Regions from separate parts of the Inmirania thermothiophila genome, predicted to be linked through region 3. Evidence: predicted binding sites of a transcription regulator. Region 3 holds the regulator's gene; each other region holds the start of a gene.

Region 1 (3,925 bases), on a different contig from region 3:
GCCCTCGATGACGGCGACGCCGGGCTCGTGGCGAAGCCGCACCCGCTCCGCCGGCACCCCGGGGAGCGCGGCCACGATCCAGACCGCCTCGGGCGTCTCGTAGACGTCCACCGGCGGCTCCCACGCCGCGTCCGCGGCAGGCTCGAAGAAGCGCCGGTGCAGCCGCTCGGCGCGCGCCAGCATCGCCAGCGCCTCCTGCCACATCCACGATTCCAGGTCTCGTCCGGTCATCGCTCGACTCCGTCTCCGCACGGCGCCGGGCGCGGCCCGGCACTGCGGGAGATGGGGGCGCGCGGAGCGGGTTTCCAGGGCGCGGCCGGGCGCGCCTCGGGAGCGCGCAGGAGGGGCGGGGCCCGTTCCGGGGAATGACGCGCGGCCGGTCCCGCGCCGCCGCGCACACACGGGCGCACGCGGTGGCGGGCGCTCAGGGACAGTCCACGGGGCTCGTGGCGAAGCCGATGCCGGCCCGGAAGTCCGGTTGCCCGATGGTCGAGAGAGCGCGGTTGCCCTGGAACCAGAGGAGGAATCGCCCGTTCTCGAGCAGCACCGACGCCGCGCGTCCTCCGCTGGCCTCCTTCCAGTCGCCGCGGCCGGCGGGAAGGATGTCGCGTTCGACCTCCGTGAAATCGACGCCGTCGTCGCTCACGGCGTGGACCAGCGAGTGCGTGCTGAAGGAGTCGAAATCGCTCACCACGGTGTAGAAGAGGTGGACGCGACCCGCGCCGTCGAGCACGGGGTCGGGCTGGGTCACGCCGCCGAATGTGGCGGGGTAGCCGCTGCCGAGCCTCACCACCGCCCGCCTGTCGCCCGCGGCGTCCGTGACGTGCGTGAAGCTGCTGCCGTCCGGGGAACGGGCGAGCAGGATGGCCGCCTCCGGTTTGCCGTCGGCGTCGATGCGTATGCCCACGTGGTAGAGCAGAAACTCGCCTCGCCCCGGATGGTAGATGACGCCGGGTTCGGCTGCGGTGAAGAAGCCCCACTTCCCGGGGTCGGTCTGCGCGGTGACCACGGGATTGGCGGGATCGCGCACCCAATGCTCCCCGTCCGTCGATGTCGCGTGGCCGATGGCGTAGACGCCGTTCTCGCAGCCGTTCGTGTCGTCCTGCGTGCACCCCGAGTAGTAGAGGTGGTAGGTGCCGGCGTGCAGGACCACCTCGGGGGTCTCGGTGCGCAGTTCGTCGAAGTCGCCCGGCTTCCCCGTGGGGGAGAATTGCTCCACCGGGTCGATGGTCCACGCCAGCCCGTCCGGGGACGTGGCTTCGTAGACCGCGACGCGGATCGGGCTCGACAAGGGGTCGCCGGCGGTCAGCCACATACGGTACTGCCCGTCCTCACGGCGTACCGAGGGATCGTTCCAGAATGCCCGCGGGAACAGTGTGCCGAAGCCGATCACCGGGTTGAGCCCGGACTCGGTGCAGCAGGATGTGGGCGGGAGCGGGCCGCCGTCCGAGCCGTTCCCGCACGCCGCGAGGGCGGCGCTCGTCCCAACGACGATGATTCGCGCGACGGCGGTGCAGTCAGCCATGCCGGCCCCTTCCTCCGGGCCGTGCCGCGGGGGCGGATGCGCATCGCAGGTCCCGGCGGCGTTGAGGACACGATAGGCCAATCCGGTGCCCGCTGCCAGGTCGCTGTCCGTTCTCCCACGTCCCTCGGGATCCGCGTGCCCGGCCGCCGGGCGTGCCCCGGCCCCGTCCGCGCCGGGCATGTCAGGATTCTTTACATGCGGGCCCGCGAAGGCGTCGGCGGCCGCTGCACCGCCGTCGAGCAGGCTCGGCAAGGGTCTGTGCCACAAGCGCAATCTCTCGGGTCGGCAGGGGCCGAAGGGGCCTCGGCACGGTTCCTGCATCGCTTTCCGCACCGCCGCCGGGTGCCGGCGGCCGCGAAGGGAGCAGGGCGATGCAAGGCAAGAATCCGTGGTGGCTGGGTGCGCTGGGCGGAGGGCTCCTGCTTGCCGCCGTGCCGGCGGGTGCGGGGCCGATCTTCCTGACCGGTCACGATCCGGACTACCATGCGCAGGACAGTGCGGGGGCGCGGAACCTCCTCCGCGTGGGGCTCGAGTTCGCCACCGGGGGCATGGCCTTCGACAGCACGACCCGGTTTCTCTGGGTCGAGTCCTTCGATCCCATCCCCGGCGGCCACCGTCGCGGCGCGGACGGGCTCAACGCCATCGGGCTCGTGCCCGGCACCCACTACGATTGGGTCGACGCCGCCGGCTTCGCGACGGCGGACCTCTCCGCCTACGAGGCGGTGGGGATCGCCTCCGCCTTCGGCGGCATGCTGACGCGGGACGAGCTCGATGCGCTGGTGGCCCGCAAGGCCGACCTCGAGGCCTTCATCAACGCGGGCAGGGGTCTGTTCGCCGCCTCCGAGTGCTTCCCCTGCGGGGCGAATCTGCTCGCCGGTCCGACCCCGCCGGACCTCTTCGGCTTCCTGCCGGTGACGGTCACCTCCATCGGCGCAAGCCCCCCCTTCACGGTGACGCCCTTCGGCAGCGGTCTGGGGCTCGTGGACGGAGACCTCAACGATCCGACCCACAACTCCTTCGGCCTCGTGGGCGGCCTCAGCGTCGTGGACACCGACGCCGCGGGCAACGCCACCACGCTCGCCGGCGTGGCCAGCGTCGGGGGCGACGGCTTCACGCCGGTGCCCGAGCCCGCGACGCTGGCGCTGCTGGGCGCGGGGCTGGGTCTCATGGGCTGGCGCCGGCGGCCGGCCGCTTCGTAGGCGGTGGCCGGAGGCGGCCCGCCTCAGGCCTCGATGCGGATGAGATCCTCCGGGCCGAGCTCGGCCACCGAGCGTCGGCCCATGACGCGCAGGTAGGTCTCGATGCGCCGGCGGCTGCCGTCGAGGAAGGCGGCTAGGCGCTCCGAGGCGGTCGCGATGTCGAGGCGGGCGCGCAGCTCGGGCTTCTGCGTCGCGATCCCCACCGGGCACTCGCCGCTGTTGCAGGCGCGGTAGTACTCGCAGCCAATGGCGAAGAGCGCGGCGGTGGCGAGGGCGCAGGCGTCGGCCCCGAGCGCCAGCGCCTTGATCACGTCCACGGGCGTGCACAGGCCCCCGGTGGCGACGAGGCTCACCGGGCGGGCCGAGGCCGCGTTGTGGGCGTCCACCAGCTCGCGCGCAACGGGCAGGATCTGCACCAGCGGCATGCCGAAGTGGTCGCGGACATCCACCGGCGCCGCCCCGGTGCCGCCGCCGTAGCCGTCCACGGTGATGAAGTCGGGCTCCAGCGCCAGCGCGGCGCGCACGTCCTCGGGGTCGTTGGCGGCGAGCTTGATGCCCACGGGGATGCGGCCGGCGGTGCGTTCGCGGATCCAGGCGATGCGCGCGCGCAGCGCCTCGGGCCCGTCGATGTCGGGGAAGCGCGCCGGCGAGTGGGCGGGCGTGCCCGGCGCGATCCCGCGCACCGCGGAGATCTCCTCGGTGACCTTGGCCGCCGGCAGCTCGCCGCCGAGACCGGGCTTGGCGGACTGGCCGAGCTTGATCTCCACCGCATCGGCGCGGGCCAGGCTGGCCTCGTTCCAGCCGAAGTAGCCGCTCGCCATCTCGAGGATGTAGAGGGCGGCGGCCTCGCGCTCCTCCGGCAGCATCCCGCCCTCGCCGGAGCCGATGGCGGTGCCCGCCGCCGCCGCGCCCCTGGCCAGCGCGATCTTGGCCTCCCGCGACAGCGCGCCGAAGGACATGTGCGAGACGTAGACGGGGAGGGCGAGGCGGAGGGGCCGGGCGGCGCCGCGCCCGATCACCACCTCCGTGGAGACCGGCTCGTCCTCGAGCAGCGGCGCGCGGGCAAGCTGCGCCGCGCGCAGGTGGAAGCGGTCGAGACCCGCCGCGGGGGCGGGTCCGCCGGCGCGCGGCGAGCCCATGGCCTCCACCGCTGGGCCCATGCCCTTGGCCAGGCGGCGCACCTCGTAGTGGCCGCGGGCGT
Region 2 (3,925 bases), on a different contig from region 3:
GTCCACCCCCAGGTGGCGGGCGAGGTTGACGGCGGCGAAGAGGAGGTCGCCGAGCTCGTCGGCGAGCCGGGCGCGGTCGCGGGCGGCGAGCTCGGCGGCGAGCTCCGCCGTCTCCTCGCGCACCTTCTCCAGCACCGCCTCCGGCGCGTCCCAGTCGAAGCCGACGCGGGCCGCGCGCCGCTGCACCTTGGCCGCCCGCACCAGCGCCGGCAGGGCGAGGGCGATGCCGTCGAGGGCGCTGTCCGCCGCGCCCCGCTCGGCGGCCTTGATGGCCTCCCAGTGGCGGCTCTGCGCCGCGGCGTCGTCCACCGACGCGTCGCCGAAGACGTGGGGGTGGCGGCGGCGCATCTTGGCCACCAGCCCGTCGATGACGGCGCGCAGGTCGAAGGCGCCCTGCTCCTCCGCCATGCGGGCGTGGAAGACCACCTGGAAGAGGAGGTCGCCCAGCTCCTCGCGCAGGGCCCCGAGGTCGCCGCGGGCGATGGCGTCGGCGACCTCGTAGGCCTCCTCGATGGTGTAGGGGGCGATGGTGGCGAAGGTCTGGGCGCGGTCCCAGGGGCAGCCCCGCTCCGGGTCGCGGAGCCGTGCCATGAGGTCGATGAGGCGGCGCAGCCGCGCCGCGTCGTCCTCGAGGGCGGGGGCGAGCCCGGGGAAGGCGGCGGCGATCAGGCGCGGGAGCACCCCGGCGGCGGGGCCGCGGAGCACGTGGTGGGCGTGCGCGCTGAGGGGGGTCGCCTCCGGGTTGATCTCCGCCACCACGGCGCCCGCGGCGAGCGCCACCCGCGCGAGGGAGGCGGCCGGCTCCACCCGTGCCGAGGTACCCACCACCAGCAGGACCTCGCACGAGGCGGCCGCCGCGCGGGCGGTGTCGAGGGCCTCGGCGGGCACCGCCTCGCCGAACCACACCACGTCCGGGCGCAGCAGCGCGTCGCAGCGGGGGCAGTGCGGCGGGTGCGGCGGCGGGGGGAAGGGGTAGCGGGCGGCGCAGCCGGTGCAGCGGGCGCGGGTGAGGGTGCCGTGCAGCTCCACGAGGCGGCGGCTGCCGGCGCGGCGGTGCAGCCCGTCGACGTTCTGCGTCACCAGCGTGAAGTGCTCGGACTGGGCCTCCGCGAGGGCGAGGGCGCGGTGGGCGGCGTTGGGCTCGGCGCGGGCGACGAGGGCGTGCCGCCAGGCGTACCAGTCCCAGACCAGCGCGGGGTCGCGGGCGAAGGCCTCGGGGGTGGCCAGCTCGTGGGGGTCGTACCGGGCCCAGAGGCCGGTGGCGGCGTCGCGGAAGGTGGGCACGCCGCTCTCGGCGGAGACGCCGGCGCCGGTGAGGACGGCGATGCGCCGGGCCTTGGCCAGCGCCTGCACGAGGGCCTGCGGCGGGACGGGTTCCTCCACGCCCCCGTTGTAGAGGGCGCGGCGCCTGGGGTCAAGCGCGGCCCTGTACAGGGGCCGGCCGGCGCCCTACCTTGTAGGGGTCGAGCTGGGGGATCGCGGGGCAGGTGGTCGAGCACTACAGCCGCAACACCGAGGGCCGGGACTTCGTCTGCGGCGACATCCACGGCGAGTACCGGATGCTGGAGCGGGCGCTCGCGCAGGTGCGCTTCGATCCGGCGCGCGACCGCCTCTTCTGCGTCGGCGACCTGGTGGACCGCGGCCCCGCCTCCCGCGAGGCCCTCGACTGGCTCGCGAGGCCCTGGTTCCACGCCTGCCGCGGCAACCACGACGAGTTCGTGCACACCGCGGTGCACAACGTCGACGACCTCTCCTGGTGGGTGGGGGTCAACGGCGGCGACTGGTGGCTGGGCGTGGACCCGCCCACCCGCGAGCGCTTCGTGGAGATCTTCGCCCGCCTTCCCCTCGCCCTGGAGGTGGAGACCGACGCCGGGCTGGTGGGCATCGTCCACGCCGACGTGCCCTGCGGTATGCCCTGGGCGGAGTTCACGGCACGCCTTGCGGAGGACGCGGAGCTGCGCCAGTTCGCGCTGTGGAGCCGCCAGCGCGCCCGCGGCCTGTGCACCGAGCCCGTCCCCGACGTGGTCCGGGTCTACTGCGGCCACACCGTCTTCGACGATGTGGCCCGCATCGCCAACGTCTGGTTCATCGACACCGGCGCCGGCTACGGCTTCGAGGGGGCCCGCCTGACCCTGCTGCCCCTCGCACCGTAGCGGTGCACCCCGCGCCAGCCTGGTGCGCCGGCGCCGTGCCGGCCGGTGCACGGTGCGGTCCTGCAACGGCTTCGCGACCTGGCACGCCGCCTGCAGGGCAGGGGGCGGGTCCAACATGGGAGCGGGGTCATGAAGCTCGTCACCGCCATCATCAAGCCGTTCAAGCTGGACGAGGTGCGCGAGGCGCTGGCCGAGGTGGGCGTGCGCGGGGTCACCGTCACCGAGGTCAAGGGCTTCGGCCGCCAGAAGGGGCACACCGAGCTCTACCGCGGCGCCGAGTACGTCATCGACTTCCTGCCCAAGGTCCGCCTCGACGTCGCGGTGGAGGACGGGCTCGTGGAGCAGGTGGTGGAGACCATCGTGCGCGCGGCGCGCACGGGCAAGATCGGCGACGGCAAGATCTTCGTGCTGCCGCTGGAGCAGGCGGTGCGGATCCGCACCGGGGAGGCCGGCCATGAGGCGCTCTGAGGGACGCGGACGGGGCGGGGCGATGCCCCTGCACCGCGGGGGGGTGCGGCGGCGGCTGCTCGGTGCGGCGGCGCTGCTGGCTTCGGGGCCTGCGCCGGCCGCGGAGCTCGCACCGGGCGACACGGCCTGGATGCTCACCGCCACCGCGCTGGTGCTGCTGATGACGATCCCGGGGCTGGCCCTCTTCTACGCCGGCATGGTGCGCGCGCGCAACGTGCTGTCGGTGATGATGCAGTGCTTCGCCATCACCGCGCTGGCCTCGGTGCTGTGGGCCCTGTACGGCTACAGCGTCGCCTTCGGCGGCGAGGGCGCGTTCTGGGGCGGGCTCGCCAAGGCCTTCCTGCGGGGCCTCACCCCGGAGGCTCTCAGCGGGACCATCCCCGAGTCGGTGTTCATGACCTTCCAGATGACCTTCGCCGTGATCACGCCGGCGCTCATCGTCGGCGCCTTCGCCGAGCGGATGCGCTTCTCCGCCCTGCTCTGGTTCACGGGGCTGTGGCTGAGCCTCGTCTACGCCCCGGTGGCGCACTGGGTCTGGGGCGAGGGCGGATGGCTCGCGGGGCGGGGCGTCCTCGACTTCGCCGGCGGCACCGTGGTCCACGTCAACGCCGGCGTGGCCGGCCTGGTGGCGGCCCTCGTGCTGGGGCCGCGCCGGGGCTATCCGGCGACGCCGATGCCGCCCCACAACCTGACCCTGACGGTGACGGGGGCGTCGCTGCTGTGGGTGGGCTGGTTCGGCTTCAACGCCGGCTCGGCCCTGGCCGCCGACGGCACCGCGGGGATGGCGATGGCGGTGACGCAGCTGGCCACGGCGGCGGCGGCGCTCGCCTGGATGTCCGCCGAGTGGGTGAGCCACGGCAAGCCCAGCGTGCTCGGCATCGCCTCCGGAGCGGTGGCGGGCCTGGTGGCGATCACGCCGGCGGCGGGCACGGCGGGGCCCATGGGGGCGCTGGCCATCGGTGTCGCCGCGGGCCTCGGCTGCTTCTACGCCGCCACCCGCCTCAAGCGCGCCCTGGGCTACGACGACGCCCTCGACTGCTTCGGCGTCCACGGCGTGGGCGGCCTCATCGGCGCGCTCCTCACCGGCGTCTTCGCGGCCCCGGCGCTGGGCGGGGCCGGCCTCGGCGAAGGCGTCGCGGGCATCGGCGAGCAGGTGGCGGTGCAGGCCCTGGGGGTCGCGGCCACCATCGCCTACACCGCGGTGGCGAGCCTCGTCATCCTCAAGGGGCTGGACCGGGTCGTCGGCCTGCGCGTGAGCGAGGAGCAGGAGCTCGAGGGGCTCGACCTCGCCCTCCACGACGAGC
Region 3 (3,925 bases):
AGGCCGAGCGCGGCCGGCTCTCCGCCGACCGCCAGCGCCTGCGCCTGGAGGGCGCCGCCCGCCTGGAGCGGCTCGCGCCGCCGGCGCGCCTCGACACCCGCGATCTCCTGCTGGAGCTCGACCGCGAGCGCGCCGCCACCGACGCCGAGGTGGACTTCGCCGCCCCCGGGCGCAGGATCCGGGGGCGCGGCCTGCGCGCCGAGCTTGCCGGCGCGGGCCGCATCACGCTGCTGGCCGAGGTGAGGGGACGCCATGAACCGACACCCTGACCGCACCCTGCCGTGGCGCCTCCTGGCCGCGGCGGCGCTGCTCGCGGCGGCGCTGGGCGCGGCGGCGGCGCCGCCGCCCATCGAGCTCGAGGCCGACCGCGTGGAGGTGGACGACAACCGCGGCGTCAGCGTCTACGAGGGCGCGGTGGTGGTCACCCAGGGCCGGCGGGTGGTGCGCGCCGACCGCGTCGTGGTGCGCAACGACGCGCAGGGGCCGGCGCGCCTCGAGGCCGAGGGGGCGCCCGCCACCCTCGAGGACGTGGACGCCGAGGGCCGCCCCCTCCGGGGCGAGGGCCGGCGCATCGACTACGACCTGCGCGGCGAGGTCGTGGTGATCACCGGGGAGGCGCGGCTGCGCCAGGGCGGCGACCGCTTCCGCGGCGAGCACATCGAGTACCGCATCGCCGACGGGCGCATCCGGGCCGAGGGCGGCGATGCGCGCGTGCACATCCTGCTCGCGCCGCGCGAGGGCGCGACCGGCGACGGGCGATGAGCGGGCTCGAGGCCGAAGGACTCGTCAAGCGCTACCGCGGGCGCAAGGTGGTGGACGGGGTCTCGCTGCGGGTCGGCCCCGGCGAGGCGGTGGGCCTGCTCGGGCCCAACGGCGCCGGCAAGACCACCAGCTTCTACATGATCGTGGGGCTGGTGGCCGCGGATGCCGGGCGCATCCTCCTGGACGGCGAGGACATCACCCGCCGCCCGATGCACCTGCGCGCCCGCGCCGGCCTCGGCTACCTCCCCCAGGAGCCCTCGGTCTTCCGCCGCCTCACGGTGGCGGAGAACATCCTCGCCGTCCTCGAGACGCGCCGCGACCTCGACCCCCCGGCGCGGCGCTCGCGCCTGGAGGCCCTCCTCGAGGAGCTGCACATCGGCCACCTGCGCGCACAGCCGGCGCTGTCGCTCTCGGGGGGCGAGCGGCGGCGGGTCGAGATCGCCCGCGCCCTCGCCGCCGAGCCCCGCTTCATGCTCCTCGACGAGCCCTTCGCCGGAGTCGATCCGATCTCGGTCCTGGACATCCAGCGCATCATCGCCCACCTGTGCCGGCGCGGCATCGGCGTCCTCGTCACCGACCACAACGTGCGCGAGACCCTCGGCATCTGCGGCCGCGCCTACATCGTCAACGCCGGCCGCGTCATCGCCGCCGGCACCCCCGAGGAGATCCTCGCCGACGAGCAGGTCCGGCGGGTCTATCTCGGCGAGGGCTTCCGCCTCTGATCCCTGCAGCGGCAACGGGGCTCGGGTAGAATGACGGCCAAGATGAGCACCGCGGCCGCCAGCGCCAGCCCATGAAACAGACCCTGCAGCTCCGCCTCGGGCAGCACCTGACCATGACGCCGCAGCTGCAGCAGGCGATCCGCCTGCTGCAGCTCTCGACCCTGGAGCTGCAGGCCGAGATCCAGCAGGCGCTGGAGTCCAACGTGATGCTGGAGCTCGAGGAGGAGGGCGAGCAGGAGACCGAGGCGGAGGTCGCCGCCGAGGCCGCGGCGGAGGAGGCCGGCGAGCGCGAGCTCGGCGGCGACGGCGGCGAGATCCCGGACGAGCTCCCCGTCGACAGCTCCTGGGAGGACGTCTACGACGGCGCCGTCCTCTACGGCGGCGGCGGCGGCGACGAGGACGAACGGGGCCTCGAGCCCGTGAGCCACGACGGCGAGTCCCTGCGCGACCACCTCACCTGGCAGCTCGAGCTCACCCCCTTCAGCGAGCGCGACCGCCTCCTCGCCACCCTCATCATCGACGCCATCGACGAGGACGGCTACCTCGGCGCCGGGCTCGAGGAGATCGTCGCCGCGGCGGGGCCGGAGGTCACCGTCGAGGAGGCCGAGGCGGTGCTCCACCGCATCCAGCACTTCGACCCGCCGGGGGTGGGGGCTCGCAGCCTCGCCGAGTGCCTGCGCATCCAGCTCCTCGAGCTGCCGGAGGAGACACCCTGGCGCGCCCAGGCCCTGCGCCTCGTGGACGGCCACCTCGAGACCCTCGCCGCCGGCCGCCACGCCGAGCTCGCCGAGGCCCTCGGCGTCGATCTCGAGGCGCTGCGGGAGGTGGTGGCCCTGGTGCGCTCGCTCAATCCGCGCCCCGGCAGCAGCCTCCCCGGGCCGCCGCCCGAGTACATCATCCCCGACGTCATCGTGCGCAAGGAGGAAGGGGTCTGGCGGGTCGAGCTCAACCCCGAAGCGACGCCGCGCGTCCGCATCAACCCCCGCTACGCCGCCCTGGTGGGCCGGGGCGGCGCCGACGGCACCTGCCTGCGCAGCCACCTGCAGGAGGCGCGCTGGCTGATCAAGAGCCTGCGCAGCCGCAACGAGACCCTGCTCAAGGTGGCCACCTGCATCGTCGAGCGCCAGCGCGGCTTCCTCGAGCACGGCGAGATCGCCATGAAGCCGCTGATCCTGCGCGACGTGGCCGAGGCCGTCGGGATCCACGAGTCCACCGTCTCCCGCGTCACCACCCGCAAGTACATGCACACCCCGCGCGGGATCTTCGAGTTCAAGTACTTCTTCTCGAGCCAGATCGCCACCGACGACGGCGGCGCCGCCTCGGCGACGGCGATCCGCGCCCTCATCCGCAAGCTGGTGGAGGCGGAGAACCCGGCCCGACCGCTGAGCGACGCCATGATCGCCCGCCTGCTGGGCGAGCAGGGGATCCGCGTCGCCCGCCGCACCGTGGCCAAGTACCGGGAGGCCATGGCCATCCCATCGTCGAGCGAGCGCAGGCGGCTCGTCTGAGCCCCTGCCGGGACCCAGGACCCGAGCCAAGAGGAGCCGAGCATGCAGATCAACGTCACCGGCCACCACGTGGAGGTCACCGAGGCGCTGCGCAACTACGTGCTGGAGAAGTTCGAGCGCCTCGAGCGCCACTTCGACCACGTCACCAACGTGCACGTGATCCTCAGCGTGGAGAAGACGCGGCAGAAGGCGGAGGCCACCGTCCACGTCTCCGGGGCGCAGCTCTTCGCCGAGGCGGTGGAGGAGGATCTCTACGCCGCCATCGACGTCCTCGCCGACCGCCTCGACCGGCAGATCCTCAAGCACAAGGAGAAGCTCAACGGCCGCGGCCGCGGCGGCGAGCACAAGCGCGAGGGCGCGGCGCAGGCCTGAGGGCGGAAGGAGGCAACGTGCGCATCGCCGACCTGCTGAGCCCGGACCGGGTCGCCTGGGGGGTCGAGGCGGCAAGCAAGAAGCGGGCCCTCGAGACCCTGAGCCACCTCCTCGCCGACGCCGGCGGGGAGCTCGACCCGGTGCGCATCTTCGAGACGCTGCTCGGGCGCGAGCGGCTCGGCAGCACCGGCCTCGGGCACGGGGTCGCGCTGCCCCACGGGCGGCTCGGTCACGGCGCCGCCGTGGGCGCCCTCCTCACCCTGCGTCAGGGCGTGGACTTCGACGCCCTCGACGAGCAGCCGGTGGACCTCCTCTTCGGCCTCGTGGTGCCGGAGGAGGCCACCGAGGAGCACCTGCAGATCCTCGCCGAGCTGGCGCGCATGTTCTCCGACGAGGCCTTCTGCGCGCGCCTGCGCGAGGCCGGGAGCAGCGAGGCCCTGCTGCGGCTGGTGCAGGGCTGGCCGGAGGCGGCGACCGGGGCGCCATGACCCGGCGGATCACGGCCGCCCAGGTGGTGGAGCTGCTGCGCGAGCCGCTGCGGCTGACCCACATCGCCGGAAG

What was found. Region 3 encodes sigma-54, which starts transcription at its own class of promoters, with help from an activator protein. Its sites were predicted from a motif close to TGGCANGNTNCNTGCTT; they were not measured.
Region 1: EDC57_RS06235 (PEP-CTERM sorting domain-containing protein) is a predicted target of sigma-54. The motif match lies at 1,830-1,846, and genes of this name have one in related genera.
Region 2: EDC57_RS10075 (P-II family nitrogen regulator) is a predicted target of sigma-54. The motif match lies at 2,233-2,249, and genes of this name have one in related genera.

What each region holds. Positions count from the first base shown of each region.
Region 1 is NZ_RJVI01000002.1:121,744-125,668, forward strand. It holds gene EDC57_RS06225 (Hsp20/alpha crystallin family protein) at 1-231, opposite strand, end outside; gene EDC57_RS06230 (hypothetical protein) at 425-1,525, opposite strand; gene EDC57_RS06235 (PEP-CTERM sorting domain-containing protein) at 1,897-2,724, shown strand; gene EDC57_RS06240 (glutamate synthase-related protein) at 2,748-3,925, opposite strand, start outside.
Region 2 is NZ_RJVI01000002.1:944,786-948,710, reverse strand. It holds gene mazG (nucleoside triphosphate pyrophosphohydrolase) at 1-612, opposite strand, end outside; partial or broken gene EDC57_RS10085 (NAD-dependent deacylase) at 670-1,353, opposite strand; gene EDC57_RS10080 (metallophosphoesterase) at 1,488-2,153, shown strand; gene EDC57_RS10075 (P-II family nitrogen regulator) at 2,283-2,621, shown strand; gene EDC57_RS10070 (ammonium transporter) at 2,644-3,925, shown strand, end outside.
Region 3 is NZ_RJVI01000003.1:285,385-289,309, reverse strand. It holds gene lptC (LPS export ABC transporter periplasmic protein LptC) at 1-269, shown strand, start outside; gene lptA (lipopolysaccharide transport periplasmic protein LptA) at 253-762, shown strand; gene lptB (LPS export ABC transporter ATP-binding protein) at 759-1,484, shown strand; gene EDC57_RS12095 (RNA polymerase factor sigma-54) at 1,556-2,992, shown strand; gene hpf (ribosome hibernation-promoting factor, HPF/YfiA family) at 3,035-3,364, shown strand; gene ptsN (PTS IIA-like nitrogen regulatory protein PtsN) at 3,382-3,852, shown strand; gene hprK (HPr(Ser) kinase/phosphatase) at 3,849-3,925, shown strand, end outside.